DNA from 2 places in the Paenibacillus sp. NPDC058367 genome. Region 2 is predicted to be linked to the other one. Evidence: predicted binding sites of a transcription regulator. Region 2 holds the regulator's gene; the other holds the start of a gene.

Region 1 (8,359 bases), on a different contig from region 2:
AGACGTTTCTCCAGTCTTGACCATACAGGCAGGTAACATAATGGCAGTGCGATTAGCGAGCATACTACGTTAAAAATAGTCTGTGCATGGGCGATTTGTGAGGCGGCTCCTCCGCCAATCCATGCAGCAGTTGCTTGTAGGGGCCCAATAAGAGGTAGGAACAGTAGCGCACCGCTTACATTGAGGACAACATGCGACCAAGCGACAAAGACACCAGAAGACGAGCCACCGATGGAAGCGATGACTGCCGTGACGCAGGTACCGACGTTGGCACCGAGCACGATGGCTATGCCGAGCTCTGGTGGCATGGCACCAGAGGCAGCAATGCCCATGGCCATGGCGATAACTGCTGCGCTGCTATGTAACAGGGCAGTTAAGCAGGCACCAGCGGCGAGTCCCCATAGGGCACTTGTGGTTGCATGATTCAGGAACCAAAGGAATAGGCCACTCTCCTGAAGCGTCCCGCCAATGGACTGCATGACTGCAATTCCCCATAGGACTAGGGCGAATCCTGATACAGCCAGGCTGATGAATTGCAGCGGCTCTGATATTTTCCGGCATAGTGCTGCTGCCCGTGATGTATGCGGTAACTCGCCAGCTATAACCGCTGCGGCCCACAGACTCAGTGAGGCAGCCAGCAGTGGCGATGCCATGGAATTGATCTGAAGTCCGATTAACTCTGTGGTCAAAGTGGTGCCGATGTTGCTGCCTAGGATAATGCCAAGTGTACGAGCATAGGTGAGCAGGCCGGCATTCACCATACCGATCGTTAGCACAGTTACAGCCGTGCTGCTCTGAAGCAGGGCTGACAGTACACTGCTTGCGATCAAGCCTTTGATAGGTGTAGAGGTTGCCTTATTCAGGCTTGTAGTTAACAGTGGCCCTGCAAGCTTGGACAATGCTGTTTCCATTAGCTTCATGCCAGCCAGAAAAATGACAAGACCATATATAATAGGGAAAAGCAGATCACGGAACATTGGGCATACTCCTTTGGACGAGGGTTGTACACCAATATATGAAAGTAACGTGTAGGACATGTATAAAATCATTTTTAGAGAAACAGGGAGTTGAAGTCATTGGCATCGGTTATTTTAGAACGCAATCGCAAAAAAAGATTAGAACAGGGCCATCCATGGGTCTACGCAGGTGAAGTTGCATCAGTTGAAGGAAACCCAGAAGCAGGGGGATTAGTAGATGTCCTAAATCATCAAGGCCGGTTTTTGGCCGTGGGCTATTACAATCCAGCATCGCAAATCCGGGTGAGAATTGTATCGCAGGGACCACTGGCGATCATGGATACAGCTTTTTTCGTAGAACGGTTTACGAATTGTCTGCAACATAGAGAACGTTTCCTCCCTGGGGCAGATGCATATCGTTTGGTTTATGGTGAGGCGGACTTTTTGCCAGGGCTTATTGTGGATCGGTTCGGGGATATTCTAGTTGTACAACTCCTTACACTTGGAATGGACAAGCGCCGTACAGAGATTGTTGAAGCACTTGTACAGGTTATGGCACCGCGTGGTATTTATGAACGCAGTGATGTTAGCGTGCGCGAACTGGAAGGGATGGAGCAGACTACAGGTGTGCTGTACGGGGAATGCCCACGTCATGTTACCGTAAGTGAGAATGGCCTTAAGCTGGTAGTAGATATCGAAGAGGGCCAAAAGACAGGCTACTTCTTTGATCAGCGTGAGAATAGAGCATCCATTGCCCCACTCATGAAGGGCTGGGGTGGACGAAGTGGCATTACGCTGCAAGAAATCGAAACAGAAGATGGCTCGTTACAAACTTTGCCGGTAAACAAGAGTGGTAAACACGTAACCTTCCCTTATTGGGATGGTGCTACAGTGCTGGAATGTTTCTCGCACACAGGTAGCTTCACTCTGCATGCTTGCAAGTATGGTGCGAAAAAAGTAACCTGCCTTGACGTTTCAGCTCATGCCATAGAGAGTGCCAAGGTCAATGTGGAGCTGAATGGCTTTAGTGATCGAGTGGACTTTGTAGTGGATGATGCTTTTGCATACCTGCGCAATCAGGTAAAAGGTCTGGAGGAACGTTCGGAGCGGGCGACGATTGCAAGCGGAATGGAATCAACAGTAGCGTCTACAAATGCTAAATCCGGAGGCAAAACAACCAAAACAGATACCTCCAAGCCGATGACAGCAGGTGGAGGTAAAACTTGGGATGTAGTTATCCTAGACCCTCCAGCGTTTGCGAAAACTAAAAGTGCAGTAGCAGGTGCTTGCCGTGGTTACAAGGATATCAATCTACACGGCATGAAGCTGGTGAACGAAGGCGGATATTTGGTTACTGCAAGTTGTTCTTACCACATGCAGCCGGATCTATTCCTTGAGACGATTGCCGACGCAGCTAAAGATGCAGGTAAAGTATTGAGACTTGTGGAATGGCGTGCCGCAGGCAAAGACCATCCGCAGATTCTAGGCGTTAACGAAGGACACTATCTGAAGTTTGCGATTTTTGAAGTGCGGAGTAAGAAATAAGCTGGCTGTTCATATATAGGCAATGGATTTTAATCCGTAAAAGGAGTCTTCGATCGAGGCCTCTTTTTACGGATTTTTTGCTGTGTTCTAAGAAGAGTAGGATTCGGGATTAACAAGGTATGTCCGCTTAGTCCGATAAGTTGCCAAAACAGCACGAAATTCATGAATAGCGACTCCTGAGTCCGAATGTAATCCAGAAAGTATAAGCCGCTGTTTTCCATTACAAGACGGATATTTTATCGGTTATAGGCCGGTAGAATAGTCGAAGAGGTAGGACCAGAAGTTTCAAAAGTGAACACAGGGGTTATCCCTTTCAATATTGTATCTGACTTCATACGATCCAATATTTAACTACTGGCTACTCAGAAAATTGTAAGGTAATATCGCCGTTATTTGTATAAGCAGATAATTTTTTCGAACCATTCTCTTTATTGGCAGGCAAATTGCTTTCTCCTTTTTTTACCTTGCTTAAGATCGCGAAATCATCATATGACCCTAGAATTGAACCGCTAATATTTCCGTTTTTTGTTTCAAGGGTTATAGCCGTCCCTACATTCAATTTGTCCAGTTGGATATTTCCGTTATTTATATTTACTTCCACTGTCCCTAAAAACACGATTGTTGGTAATACAATACTTTCATTTGATGTTTTTAAAGTCAAATTTTTTAAAGTTGCATCAGGTATCGATACCTGAATAGTTCTGGTTACTTGCGAGCCTTTTCCTCCGATATAGTCGTTCCATTCCTTATTACTGTCACTTACCATTGACAGTTCTTTATCGTCAGATAGATCAATCTTGTGAAAATCTTTCTCACTTTCATAGTAAACAATATGAATTTGTTCATCTTTAGATTGGAGGATATTTATTTTTTTGTCCTTTACATCAATTGTTAAGGTATCAATATTTTGGGCAGGTATGGTGTGATTTTTTTCCTCCATGGAAGTGGAGTCGGAGGAACATCCTGCTAATGATATCAATAGTGTCACCAATATGCCTATAGTAGTTAGTAATTTTTTTGCAGTACTTTTCATTATAAAACGCTCCTTCGTTAACTCATTTTTCTTTTAAATATAGCCAGTCCTACGAATGCCAATATTAAGCTGCTATGCAGACAAATTCAGATATACAACAAAGGATAATCCTTTGATACATGATTTAGTTCTTCATATTTGCATTCCTCTCTGGTAATAAATTCATTTTGTATTTCGTTGCGTTTATAAGTCGCATATGTTTTAATCATCATAAACTTTTGTGTTACAAAAAGGTCAAGAGGGTAGATATGAACAACTATTTTACAATTAAGCAAGCAGCAGAGATCGTTGAGATGACCACTGAGACCTTGCGGCACTATGATCGTATTGGATTAGTCAAGCCATGCCATAAAGATGAACTGTCGGGATATCGATACTATTCCGAGCAGGAGCTCGTAAAGCTGCAAACCATTGAACTGCTCAAAGCAATGGATCTTACTTTAATGGATATTAAAGATATTTTGCAGCAGAATGATCTCTCTAAAGTAATTGCATTTCTAAAACAAGCAGAAAAAAGAGCAGACGATAAAATTGCTCGTCTGCAGTATGCAAAATCGAAAATTAAACGTGCCTATCTACATTATGAAAATAAGTTCCACGACGGTTATAGTCAAAGTGAAAATTACTTTGTCAGACACATAGAGGAAAGGGTAATTATGCTTTCGAATAAAATGGAAAGCCCCACACTTAAGAATTTATGGGACTATCACAGACATTTCTATCAACAAATTGAAACGTCTCTGCATTCACAATTTCTGTTTGAAGATATGGCAGGAATGTTCACGACTGAAGGAATAACACGATTATTTGCTGTTTGCTTGAAATATCCGTCTTTAGAGGGGCTGACTGTGCTACCAGAAGGGGACTATCTGTGTGCAATTTGTACCGAAGAGAATAAGAATGCTGTATTACAAAGTTTACTTGAAAGGGCAAAGACGGAATACAATGTGTGTCCAGATTTTGTTCTTCATAACATTATTGTGACTGGAATATTGCAGTGGGATTATCAGATACAACTGTTCATTAAGAAACACTCATGTTAGATTAAATACAAAGGAAAAGGTTTAGGAAAAGAAAAATGTTTGATTGAAAGCCGCTAATTTAGCGGCTTTTTTTGATTAAGGAATCATGTTTCTTGCCCCTGACTGAGGACAAGAACGTTATACTTCGCCGATTAGATAAATATTTAACTATAGTTCAATGTTATCTATTAAGCTAACTGGTAGATTAACGCTATAAGCGAACCCGAATCTCGAACCCTAACTCTACGCTCCAAACAGAAAGCATCGAACGTTGAGCACCGGGTATTAACAAACTAGAAATACTAAACAGCAAGTCACCACAATACGTTAGTTGCTGTTTACTTCGTAGCTTTTTTATTGTAAATCATTAGAAAATACTAGCAAACGCATGTTCTGATTTGTGCAGCTATGTTATACTGAGGGGACGAGGAACGACTGAACTTTTTCATTTGAACATTATCAAACGGTGAGTATTTCACCTTGTTTCATATACATTTTCTCCGCTACGGAAGGAGTCTATCATTTATGTCGGTAACCTTTTTACTAGGCCGCTCTGGTAGTGGCAAGACAACAAAAATATGGGAGTCTATTTCTTCTTCATTAGAGAAGGAGCCTCTTGGCGCGCCGATCATTATTCTTGTACCGGAACAAGGTTCCTTTGGAGCAGAACGGGGGCTTTTGACCGTAGGGAATGTGAAGGGAAGCATTCGGGCGCAGACACTGAGCTTTTCTCGGCTTGCCTATCGAGTGAAACAGGAAACTGGAGGCAGCGCTAGTCTGCCGATCAGTGAAGAAGGTAAAAAGATGTTGATTTACAAAATCATAAGTCGCCGTAAAGAGGAACTGAAATTGTTCGGTGCCTCTGCCGACAGACCGGGTTTTGTGGAACGGTTGAATCAACTGCATACGGAGATGAAGCGTTGCTGCTTGGCTTCCTCTGATTTAGAGGAGCAGTTATCCGCAATGCGAGGCGCTATTGCAAGAAGTCCTATTCTTGAAGGCAAGCTGGATGATTTACAGCTGGTATTCAGCGATTTAGAGAAGGAAATGTCACGCCTCTATATCGACGAAGAGGATCGTTTAGCGGAACTAGCTGAGCATATTCCTGATTCCTCTTACATTCGCGGGGCGGAGATTTGGGTAGATGGGTTCCACGGCTTTACCCCGCAGGAATTCGAAGTGCTTCGAGAATTGATGCAGCAAGCATCGAAGCTGACCGTGTCCCTTACACTTGATCGTTCGTATCCCTATGGAGATCAGTTGAATGAGCTTGAATTGTTTCACCCAACTGCGGTTACTTACATTAAACTGCGTGGAATAGCTGAAGAGCTAGGCATTGATGTGTGGGACGAGCTTCTGAAGCCAGCGGTTCTTCCGCGTTTTGAAGAAAGTCCTGTTCTTGCTCATCTCGAAAGGGGATATGACCGCCGAAAGGTCTGGATGGGTGCAGATGAACTGGCAAATGAAGCGATATCTATAGGCGCAGCAGTTTCTCATAGAGCAGAGGTTGAGGGAGCACTGCGTGAAATGATCAGACTGGCGCGAGATGAAGGTGCAAAATATGGTGAAATGGCCGTATTGATGCGTAATATTGGAGATTACGAGCAACTGATTAAACCGTTGTTCCAAGATTACGGAGTACCTTTTTTTCTGGACCAGAAGGTAAATGAGCTGCACCATCCATTGGTAGAGTTTGTACGCTCCGCATTGGATGTGGTGCGTCGACGCTGGCGCTTCGAGGATGTATTCCGCTGTGTAAAGACAGAGCTTTTGCTACCGCTGGACGGTAGTATTACGCGTGAGGATATGGACGCCTTAGAGAATTATGTGCTGGCTTGTGGGATTCAAGGGTATCGCTGGACGGATGGCCGTTCATGGAAAGGGATTCCTAGCTTGTCGCTGGAAGGCGGCAGACAGATGGATGAAGAACTGCTTGCTACAATGGAGCGATGCCGTGCTAGTATAACGGGTCCTCTATTTGCTTTTGAGCAACGGATACAGAAGAGTAGAAGCGGCCTTGAACTATGTACCGCAGTGTACAAGCTGCTTGATGAGACGGATGTTGCTCGAAAGCTGGAGAAACTTAGTGTCGGTGCTATGGAGAAGGGGCAACCCGAGAAGGCTAGAGAACATAGTCAGCTGTGGGGTGCAGTGCTTGATCTTCTAGATCAGATCGTCGAGATGATGGGCAACGAGAGACTTGGATTTGATGTGTTCACCGGAGTCCTAGAGACAGGACTTGCTGAGCTTAAGATGGGACTTGTTCCTCCCGCGCTCGATCAAGTACTGGTTGGTAACATGGATCGGACTCGACCAACGGGAGTTAAATACGCTTTTTTGCTTGGATTTAATGAAGGTGTTGTGCCTGCGCAGTTTAAGGAGGATGGAATTCTCTCGGAAGGCGAACGCTCTGTACTTGAGAACGCCGGTATGGAGCTTGCTCCTGGTGCTTCTCGTAAACTGCTGGACGAGCGGTTTTTGATCTATAATGCGCTAACGACAGGAAGTCGAAAGCTCTGGATTAGCTACGCCACTGCTGATGATGAGGGTAAGGCGCTCCTTCCCTCTGAGGTAATCCGTCATTTGCATAGAATGTTCCCAAGGGTTCATGAGCACAGCTTGGCAGCACTTCCCCCTGCAGGACTACCAGAAGAAGTCAGAGATTCCATTCACCTCGGTTACATTGGTCATCCAGAACAGAGTCTTCGTGCATTGATTATGCAGCTACGCCAGTGGCGCCAGGGGACGGAGATACCTGAATTATGGTGGGATGTGTATAACTGGTTCGCTGCTGATGATATTCGTAGTCTCGAATTGAAACGTCTGCTCAGTTCATTGTTCTACCGTAACGTGGGAACGAAGCTAAAACGTGGAACAAGCCTTAGATTGTACGGTGGATCGACACTGCGAGGCAGTGTGTCCCGGATGGAGAAGTTTGTTGCTTGCTCCTTCTCCCATTTTGCATCTTACGGACTTAGACTGAAGGAACGCCAGCTATATAAGCTGCAAGCACCTGATATTGGACAACTGTTCCATGCTGCGTTAAGTGACATGGCGGTAAGACTGAAAGAAGAGGGCCGCGGCTGGGGAAGCTTGTCTCCTGAAGAATGTCAGCGTGAGGCAAGTGAGACGGTAGAACGTTTATCGCCGATGCTGCAGGGTGAAATTCTGATGAGCTCTAAACGTTACGGATACATCTCACGCAAGCTAAAAAATATTGTTGGACGTGCTTCTGTAATTCTGGGCGAGCATGCCCGCCGAGGCAGCTTTGAGCCGGTAGGGCTGGAGCTGGATTTTGGACCGGATAAGGAGTTGCCTCCTTTAAGAATTACGCTGCCGAATGGCTGTGTGATGGAGGTTGTTGGACGGATTGACCGTGTAGACATGGCCCGTGGAGAGAATGGAATTCTTCTGCGGGTGATTGATTATAAATCGAGTCAAAAAGACCTCAAGCTGCATGAAGTGTACTATGGATTATCGCTACAGATGCTGACCTATCTGGATGTGCTGCTTACGTACTCGGAGCAATGGCTCGGGCAACCGGCGCTTCCAGCAGGGACACTGTATTTCCACGTACATGACCCACTGTTAACCTCATCTAACGGGATGAACAAGGAACAGGCAGAACAAGAATTGCTGAAACGCTTCAAGATGAAAGGACTGCTTACAGCAGACCGCGAGGTAGTATCCCTGATGGATACGACTTTAGACAAAGGGTATTCTTCTATCGTGCCTGTAGCAGTAAAAGCTGATGGCAGTTTTTATAGTAGTGCTTCTGTAGCTACACCAGAGCAATGGGGACA
Region 2 (8,359 bases):
CACTCGAAGCAGTTGATTTGCTGTTTTGTTGTCGTTTAGATACTTTTGAAAGGGTTAGTGCGTTAACAACAATCTCTGATCCCATTATATTGTCGAACGAGTATAGCTTTGCTATTGCTTTTTTGCTTGTTTTCGGATTGCTGGTACCTATTGCTATTTTTTTATAAGGTTCATTAAGGGCGATCAAGTGCGATTGATTGGGCGGAATGAATGTTTTGGTGAATATAATATTAAAAGATGAGGTTGCGTTTAACAGCTTAGAAAGTTCAGAAGAAGTAGATAGTTTTTTTAATTCTATAATAACGGCACTTAGAATTAAGACTCCTCCTACAATGGCAAACATATACATCAAGAAAATCAGCATGTAATCACACCTCCAAAGATTTCAGTAGAGCAAGATTTATTGCTTATTGAAAGATATGCCTGAATTCTCTCTACTAGTATCTGTTAAGAGCGAAAATCGTGGGAATTTAGAAACGACTACTGATTAGAAAAAGAGAAAGCACCCAGAGATCTGCCGATTTTGCGAGCTGAGTGCAAAATTGGGGCAACTGCTGGAGTGCTTTGTTGAGAGCTTTTTAAAATAAATATGTCAAAATCATAAGAAATTGAAGGCTGTGATTTGATCGGTATAAACAATTAGCTGTTTGTATTCGATCGGAGATTCATAGTGAGTATAGGGTCTTACAGAAACATCATTAAGGACTACAAAGTTATAGCTGAAATTTTTATCGGGATGTTCCGCACCTAAATAAGATATGTATTCATCTACAATGACATCATCCATTAGAGATTTTAAGTCAAAAACATCCTCTTTATTGGAGGTGGAAGGGGAGATGGTCCCTTGAATACTGCCGAATGAGGTGAGTAAATTTACTTTTTTTCCACTCGCTTGATCGTTGTTTAACAATAAGCCAGAGAGTTTAACAAGTGCATCGACTTTAAAATCGACGAGGGTTCTAATTTTTGAGTTGTTCAAAACGAGACACTTCCTTTCAATTTGAAATCCTGTTAACATTATTCGACATATAACCACATAATTCCTATTAGGTCATCAAAAATACATAAATACAAACACGCCCCCTCCATTGAACCATGAGTGAGGCGTGTTTATCTTTAGAGATAGATTTAATTCCTGATCGTTACTCGTGTTCCAATCGGAACAATCGCAGCTAGTGCTAACACATCTTCATTGTACATACGAATACAACCGTGGGATACTTCGTGCCCTATGGATGAGGGATCATTATTTCCATGTATCCCATAGTGAGGCTTAGATAGACCCATCCAAAAGACCCCAAATGGACCACCTGGATCGGGTTGTTTGTTAATGATTGTGAATTCACCGAGTGGTGATTGAGTTAACATTTTACCGATTCCGACTGGGAAACCCCTGATCACAATGTCGTTATCAAGAAGATAAAGCATACGCTGCGTCAGATCAACTATAATCCGGTAATTTGGCATTGTGTAACACTCCTTTCTAATTAAGATATGAGGAGGATGCCTAAACGGTTATTCATTAAAAATGGTCATTTTAGCTTATGGGAACAAATGTTCTGTGATTGATAAATGGAGTTTGATAACAATAAAAAAGCTGTTCTGCATTTGCAGAACAGCTTTTAAAAAAATAAAAGAAAGTATATATTTTTACGATATACCCTATCCTTATACTTCTCGTAGAAACGGATACCGTCCTTTAAAGGGCGGTATCCGTTTTCGCTTGGTAGGAGTGCATACTTAGTGGATATCTCGAAATAATCCGATAACTCTGCCGAGAATGGTCACGCGATTAAGGCGAAGAGGCTCGTACGCCGGATTCTCCGGCTGAAGACGTATATGATCACGTTCTTTATAAAAAGTCTTAACGGTTGCTTCATCTTCTTCGGTCATAGCTACAACGATATCTCCGTTATCAGCCGTTTGTTGTTGACGAACAATAACATAGTCGCCATTCATAATCCCAGCTTCGACCATACTGTCACCTTGAACCGATAACATAAATACTTTGTTATCTCCAACATAGTGAGTTGGAAGCGGGAAGTAGTCTTCAATATTCTCAGTAGCAGTGATAGGAACCCCGGCGGTAACCTTACCTACGACAGGAATGCGAGCGACGGTTTGCGCGAAATGATGGACATTCTCGGAATCCTCTTGGCCAAGCAATTCTATCGCACGAGGCTTCGTTGGATCTCGACGGATAAGTCCCTTCTTCTCTAGCCGATCTAAATGACCGTGAACTGTGGAGCTGGAAGCAAGACCAACAGCTTCTCCAATCTCCCGGACGGAAGGAGGATAACCCTTGCTGCGGACTTCGCTACGTATAAATTCCAGGATCGCCAGCTGGCGACTTGAAATCTTTGACATTGGAATCAACCCCATATAGTAATGTTTGGGAAAATTATAACATAGAACTACCGTTCGCACAAACATAAGTTCTAACTATTATAAATATTAATTCGAAAGAGTTAATAAATGGTAGTCTTGTATTGATTGCGTTTCCTTCAACTAAACGATAAGAGTGATTCTTTATATGAAGAATATGGTAAATATTAACCTCTGAAAAAAAGAGAACAATTGTTCTAAAATAGTATTGAACAAAACACATGTTCGTGTTATTATAATTTCAAAAGTAAGAACAAGTGTTTGGAGGATGATATTCATGTTAAAATACAGTACATACCGTAGCATCTACGATAAAGCCCCAGTGGTTGAATCTTTAGGACATAATCCTATTACCCGTTATTCAGCTCAGATTAAAGAGATAACAGAGCTTTTGCTTGAAGGCTTGATGCGTTTGTTCCGAAGAGATTTTGTTATTAAACTGACATTGATCATTGTGCTCGTACTATCAGGACTTACAGTAGTAGGTAATGTATTTGCAGGATCTACTACTTTAATGAAGGATGAGAAGCGCGTAGTGGTTGAACGTGGAGATACACTTTGGAGTATTGCTCTTGAGAATAAACCTTCTGATATGAAAACGGCTGTATATATAGAAGGAATTAAAAAATTCAATGGCATTAAAGGTAGTCAGATTAATGCTGGAGATATTCTCACTTTACCTATATATTAATATTCTAAGAACATAATAAGAGGACATGAAGAGCTTGCAGGGAGTAAACCTTGACAAGCTCTTTTTCTCATGGCAGAGTTAGAATTAATTTATAAGGGGAGGGAAAGTTTTGAATATTGATGAGTTGGTCGCGCGTATTAACGAATTGGCACGCAAACAGAAGAGCGTAGGCCTTAATCAAGAGGAAACGGCGGAACGCGCCAAGCTTCGTGAAATTTATTTGGGGAATATTCGCAATAACTTCCGAGCACAATTGAATACGATTGAATTGGTCGATAATGATGAGCATGAACAAGGTAACAAGGGGCGTAAGCATTAACACCCTGTTCCTTTTCATAGATATTACTGGATGACTAGGGGGAACGCATATGGCCCGTTCTTGGGAAAGAATGGTTCAACGCAACACGCAGCAAATTAATAAGCAAAGAAAGAAACAGGGGAAGGAAACGATTTACGCATCTAAATCTAAATCTCCTGGTAAGAACAGCGAAACCTTTAAAGGCCGTAACATTGCATTTCCAGTAGTGTTATTAGTGCTTGGTACTATGTTTTGGATGATTGGTTCAGTGGACCAGGCCAAAGGTAATGGTATGCTTATGAATTGGCTAGGAGTCGTTTTGTACTACTTACTAGCGGCACTTTTGTTCTTCCGACGTCCGTACTTGAAGGTAGAGAATGCTAGACTATCTACTATAAAATTCAACCGCGAACGGTATCTGCCAGCTTCTGATATTGAGAAAATCATCCTTTCGCGTGGAGCTGTTGTAATTAAGCATAAAGGCAAACGCACGAAATGGATTTTTACCAGACTTATGAATCGTTATGATACACATGCGATGGGGACTCGACTGGAAGCATTCGCAAAAGCTCACCAAATTGAAGTAGTTCACGAATAGAAATTAACCAGCCATGGGAGAGGGAGACCTGTAATGCCAATTTCCGCCGTACTATTTGACCTTGATGATACACTGCTCTGGGATGATCGGAGCGTTAATGAAGCATTTCGTTCTGCATGTGAAGCCGCTGGGGATACGATTGATCCACAAGAACTGGAACTTGCGGTGCGTAAAGAAGCCATTGGACTATATGAATCCTACGAAACGAACCCGTTTACAAAGATGATTGGGATTAATCCGTTTGAAGCACTTTGGGGGAACTTTACTGCAGGTGAACAGCCGGAATTCCGTCAATTGCAGCAGCTTGCACCGGGGTATCGTAAAGAGGCATGGCGTCGTGGTCTTGCAGTACTTGGTGTAGAGGACGAAGCTCTTGCTGAGACATTAGCAGCCAAATTCGCAGCAGAGCGTAGAAATCGACCTTACATCTATGAAGAAACGATTCAGGTGCTTGAAGAACTGAAGGGGAAAGTGAAGCTATTGCTTCTGACTAATGGATGCCCTGCATTGCAACAAGAGAAACTAGATGGCGTACCTGAAATCGTTCCTTTCTTTGATCACATCGTGATTTCTGGAAGCTTCGGAAAAGGAAAGCCGGATAAGGAAATTTTTCTGCATGCCCTAGAACTTTTAGATATTGCACCTGAGCAAGGAGTTATGGTCGGAGATAAGCTTACAACGGATATTCGTGGTGGGCTGGCAACAGGTTTGACTACAGTTTGGATTAATAGAAAAGGCAAACAGCCAGATCCGGAAATTCAGCCGGATTATGAAATCAAACATCTTGGAGAGCTTCTTTCATTAGTCCAATCTTTATAAAATTTCATTCATTTAAGCTTAAAGAAGGCAGTGAGTTCCTAGGTATCTAGGAGACTTGCTGTCTTTTTTATATCTACATCATATTTAATATGATAGATGAGATTTACTAGTATATGATTTAAGTCACAAGAGTTTAGCTGAATTGATGCGAAATACTGAAAAACCAATAATAATGTGTATAATAGATGGAGAATGTATAACATGAATTGGTAGATTCTTAGTAATCAATTCGACTGGGAGGAATCTAAATGAAGATTTCAAGAACAATAGTTCCTTTATTATTAGGTGCAACACTTTTAGTATTGGGAGGATGTTCATCAGACCAAACTAAACATTCTGGCGTACATAATATGAATATGAACATGGACATGTCTATGGAACCTATCAAGGTCGAGTTACATTGGAATCCTGAAGAGGTTGTTGTAAATCAGAAGGTGACCTTTGAAGCAGTGGTGACGCAAGACAACTTGGCAGTAGATGATGCGAAAGAGGTTCTGTTCGAAATTGTGAGTAAAGATGATAGTGAACAGAAAATTGAATTTAAAGGGAAGCTAGTCAGTGATGGAATCTATCAAGCAGAGGGAACACTAACGAAAGAAGGACAATATATTGTTACATCACACGTAACTGCTAGAACTCAGCATTCTATGCCTAATAAAGAACTCTCTGTAAAACCATAATTAAAAGAATAGCAATTCCTATGATTACAGATAATGCAGAGTGGAAAGGAAGGCTTTTCGAAATTCCTTTATTCTGCTAAACTTACTCTAATGTTTTACTGGGGGGACTATACGTTGGCTAAATATACACTTGAGGAAAGCTTACAACAAAGAATATTAATTCTAGATGGTGCAATGGGCACAATGATCCAACAGGTGCCTCTGACAGGTGAGGATTTTGGTGGGGAAGAATTGGACGGCTGTAATGAAATGCTAGTATTAACTCGTCCAGAAGTAATTCAGACGATTCATGAGCAGTATCTTGAAGCAGGTGCTGATCTCATTGAAACGAATACATTTGGTGCAACGTCTGTTGTACTTGCTGAATATGATATTCCGCAGCGGGCTCGTGAAATTAATCTGGTTGCAGCAAAGCTAGCTCGCAATGCCGTTGATAAATATGATACACCAGATCGTCCCCGCTATGTCGTAGGTGCGATGGGTCCTACAACAAAGACACTCTCTGTTACAGGAGGCGTCACTTTCCAAGAGCTCGTTGATAGCTACGAGGAACAGGCAGTGGCATTGATTGATGGTCAAGTAGATGCGTTATTGCTAGAGACCTCTCAGGATACGCTGAACGTGAAAGCTGGAAGTATAGGTATTCGAAATGCATTTGAGAAGACGGGTATCAAATTGCCAGTGATGATTTCGGGAACAATAGAGCCGATGGGTACCACACTTGCTGGTCAGAACATTGAAGCATTCTATATTTCTTTAGAACATCTGAAGCCTATCTCAATAGGTCTGAACTGTGCGACGGGTCCAGAGTTCATGCGTGATCATATTCGTTCACTTTCTGCAATCTCTTCAGCGGCTGTGAGTTGTTATCCGAACGCTGGACTGCCAGATGAGAATGGGCATTATCATGAATCTCCTGATTCTCTTGCGCGTAAAATTGCTGCGTTTGCAGAAAAGGGATGGCTTAACATTGCGGGAGGTTGTTGCGGAACGACACCGGAACATATCCGTGCTATGTCGGAGGCACTTTCACAATTCCCTCCACGTCCGCTTGCAGGAAATCATCCACCGGCACTTTCAGGGATTGAACCTATTTATATTGAGAACGACAACCGTCCATACATGGTTGGTGAACGTACGAATGTATTAGGGTCGCGTAAGTTTAAACGTCTTATCGTCGAAGGTAAATATGAGGAAGCCTCAGAAATTGCCCGTGCACAGGTGAAGAGTGGTGCTCAAGTTATCGACGTCTGCGTGCAAGATCCAGACCGTGATGAGATTGAAGATATTAAGCTGTTTCTAGAATTAGTTGTAAAAAAGGTTAAAGTTCCTTTGATGATCGATACTACCGATCCGAAGGTTATTGATCTGGCATTACAGTACTGTCAAGGTAAGGCGATAATTAACTCCATTAACCTTGAAGATGGTGAAGAAAAATTTGAGCTGGTCACTCCATTGATTCATAAGTATGGTGCAGCTATCGTAGTGGGTACGATTGATGAGACAGGACAAGCAATTAAGGCTACGGACAAACTGGAAGTTGCCAAACGCTCCTACGACTTACTAGTGAACAAATACGGATTAGCTGGAGAAGACCTTATTTTCGACACGCTTGTGTTCCCTGTAGGAACCGGGGATGAACAATATATTGGCTCTGCTAAAGAAACTATTGATGGGATTCGTTTAATCAAAGAAGCACTTCCAGGTGTTCATACGATCTTGGGGATCAGCAACGTTTCCTTTGGATTACCGGAAGCAGGACGTGAAGTGCTGAATTCAGTATTCCTCTATGAGTGCACTAAAGCTGGATTGGATTATGCGATCGTAAATACCGAGAAGGTAGAGCGTTATGCGTCTATTCCTGCTGAAGACCGTCGTCTTGCGGAGGAATTAATTTATAATACGAATGACGACACGCTTGCTGCTTTTGTAGCCGCCTTCCGAGGGAAAAAGGTTGAGAAAAAAGAGAAAATTTCTAACCTGTCACTAGAAGAGCGTCTGGCTTCATATGTAGTTGAAGGCACCAAAGAAGGACTTATTCCAGACCTTAATGAGGCGCTTACCAAATCAGGACCTTTGGAGATTATCAATGGCCCGCTAATGGCCGGAATGTCAGAGGTTGGACGGCTGTTTAATAACAATGAGTTGATTGTTGCTGAGGTGCTGCAAAGCGCTGAAGTAATGAAGGCTTCTGTTGGTCATTTAGAGCAGTTTATGAAGAAGGATGAGACATCGGTAAAAGGTAAGATCATGCTGGCAACTGTAAAAGGGGACGTGCATGATATAGGTAAGAATCTGGTGGAGATCATCTTATCCAATAATGGTTATCAGATCATTAATTTGGGTATAAAAGTACCACCTGAGACCATTATCGAAGCGTTTCGTCGTGAAAAAGCCGATGCGATCGGATTGTCTGGACTACTTGTAAAATCGGCACAGCAGATGGTGCTGACTGCGCAAGACCTACGCACGGCTGGGATTGATGTGCCTATTATGGTAGGTGGTGCTGCCTTGACCCGAAAGTTCACCAAAACACGTATCCGGCCGGAATATGATGGACTGGTATTATATGCTAAGGATGCTATGGATGGACTCGATATTGCTAATCGGCTTATGAATCCTGTTGAACGGGAGAAAATTGCCGAGGAAATTCGAGTGGAAGCAGAATCCGCAGTGGCAGTTGCTCCTAAGCAAGAGCTTCCTACGCTGACTAGAGCTGTACGCTCCAAAATTTCTCCAGATGCACCTGTATTTGTTCCACCCGATTTAGAGCGCCATGTCATTCGTAATTATCCATTGGGGCATATTATCCCTTATGTGAACATGCAAATGCTGCTCGGTCACCATCTGGGGCTACGAGGTTCTGTAGAGGCGCAATTAGTTGCTGG

What was found. Region 2 encodes LexA, which represses DNA repair genes until DNA is damaged. Its sites were predicted from a motif close to CGAACATATGTTCG; they were not measured.
Region 1: addB (helicase-exonuclease AddAB subunit AddB) is a predicted target of LexA. The motif match lies at 4,938-4,951, and genes of this name have one in related genera.

What each region holds. Positions count from the first base shown of each region.
Region 1 covers NZ_JBHXIZ010000003.1:721,969-730,327, reverse strand. The annotation lists gene ACFWMP_RS20115 (Na/Pi cotransporter family protein) at 1-977, opposite strand, end outside; gene ACFWMP_RS20110 (class I SAM-dependent rRNA methyltransferase) at 1,077-2,501, shown strand; gene ACFWMP_RS20105 (DUF4097 family beta strand repeat-containing protein) at 2,860-3,534, opposite strand; gene ACFWMP_RS20100 (MerR family transcriptional regulator) at 3,783-4,577, shown strand; gene addB (helicase-exonuclease AddAB subunit AddB) at 5,082-8,359, shown strand, end outside.
Region 2 covers NZ_JBHXIZ010000002.1:780,847-789,205, forward strand. The annotation lists gene ACFWMP_RS14430 (hypothetical protein) at 1-364, opposite strand, end outside; gene ACFWMP_RS14435 (hypothetical protein) at 599-979, opposite strand; gene ACFWMP_RS14440 (L,D-transpeptidase) at 1,129-1,467, opposite strand; gene lexA (transcriptional repressor LexA) at 1,741-2,367, opposite strand; gene ACFWMP_RS14450 (LysM peptidoglycan-binding domain-containing protein) at 2,663-3,076, shown strand; gene ACFWMP_RS14455 (DUF896 domain-containing protein) at 3,186-3,395, shown strand; gene ACFWMP_RS14460 (hypothetical protein) at 3,445-3,972, shown strand; gene ACFWMP_RS14465 (HAD family hydrolase) at 4,006-4,791, shown strand; gene ACFWMP_RS14470 (FixH family protein) at 5,040-5,471, shown strand; gene metH (methionine synthase) at 5,646-8,359, shown strand, end outside.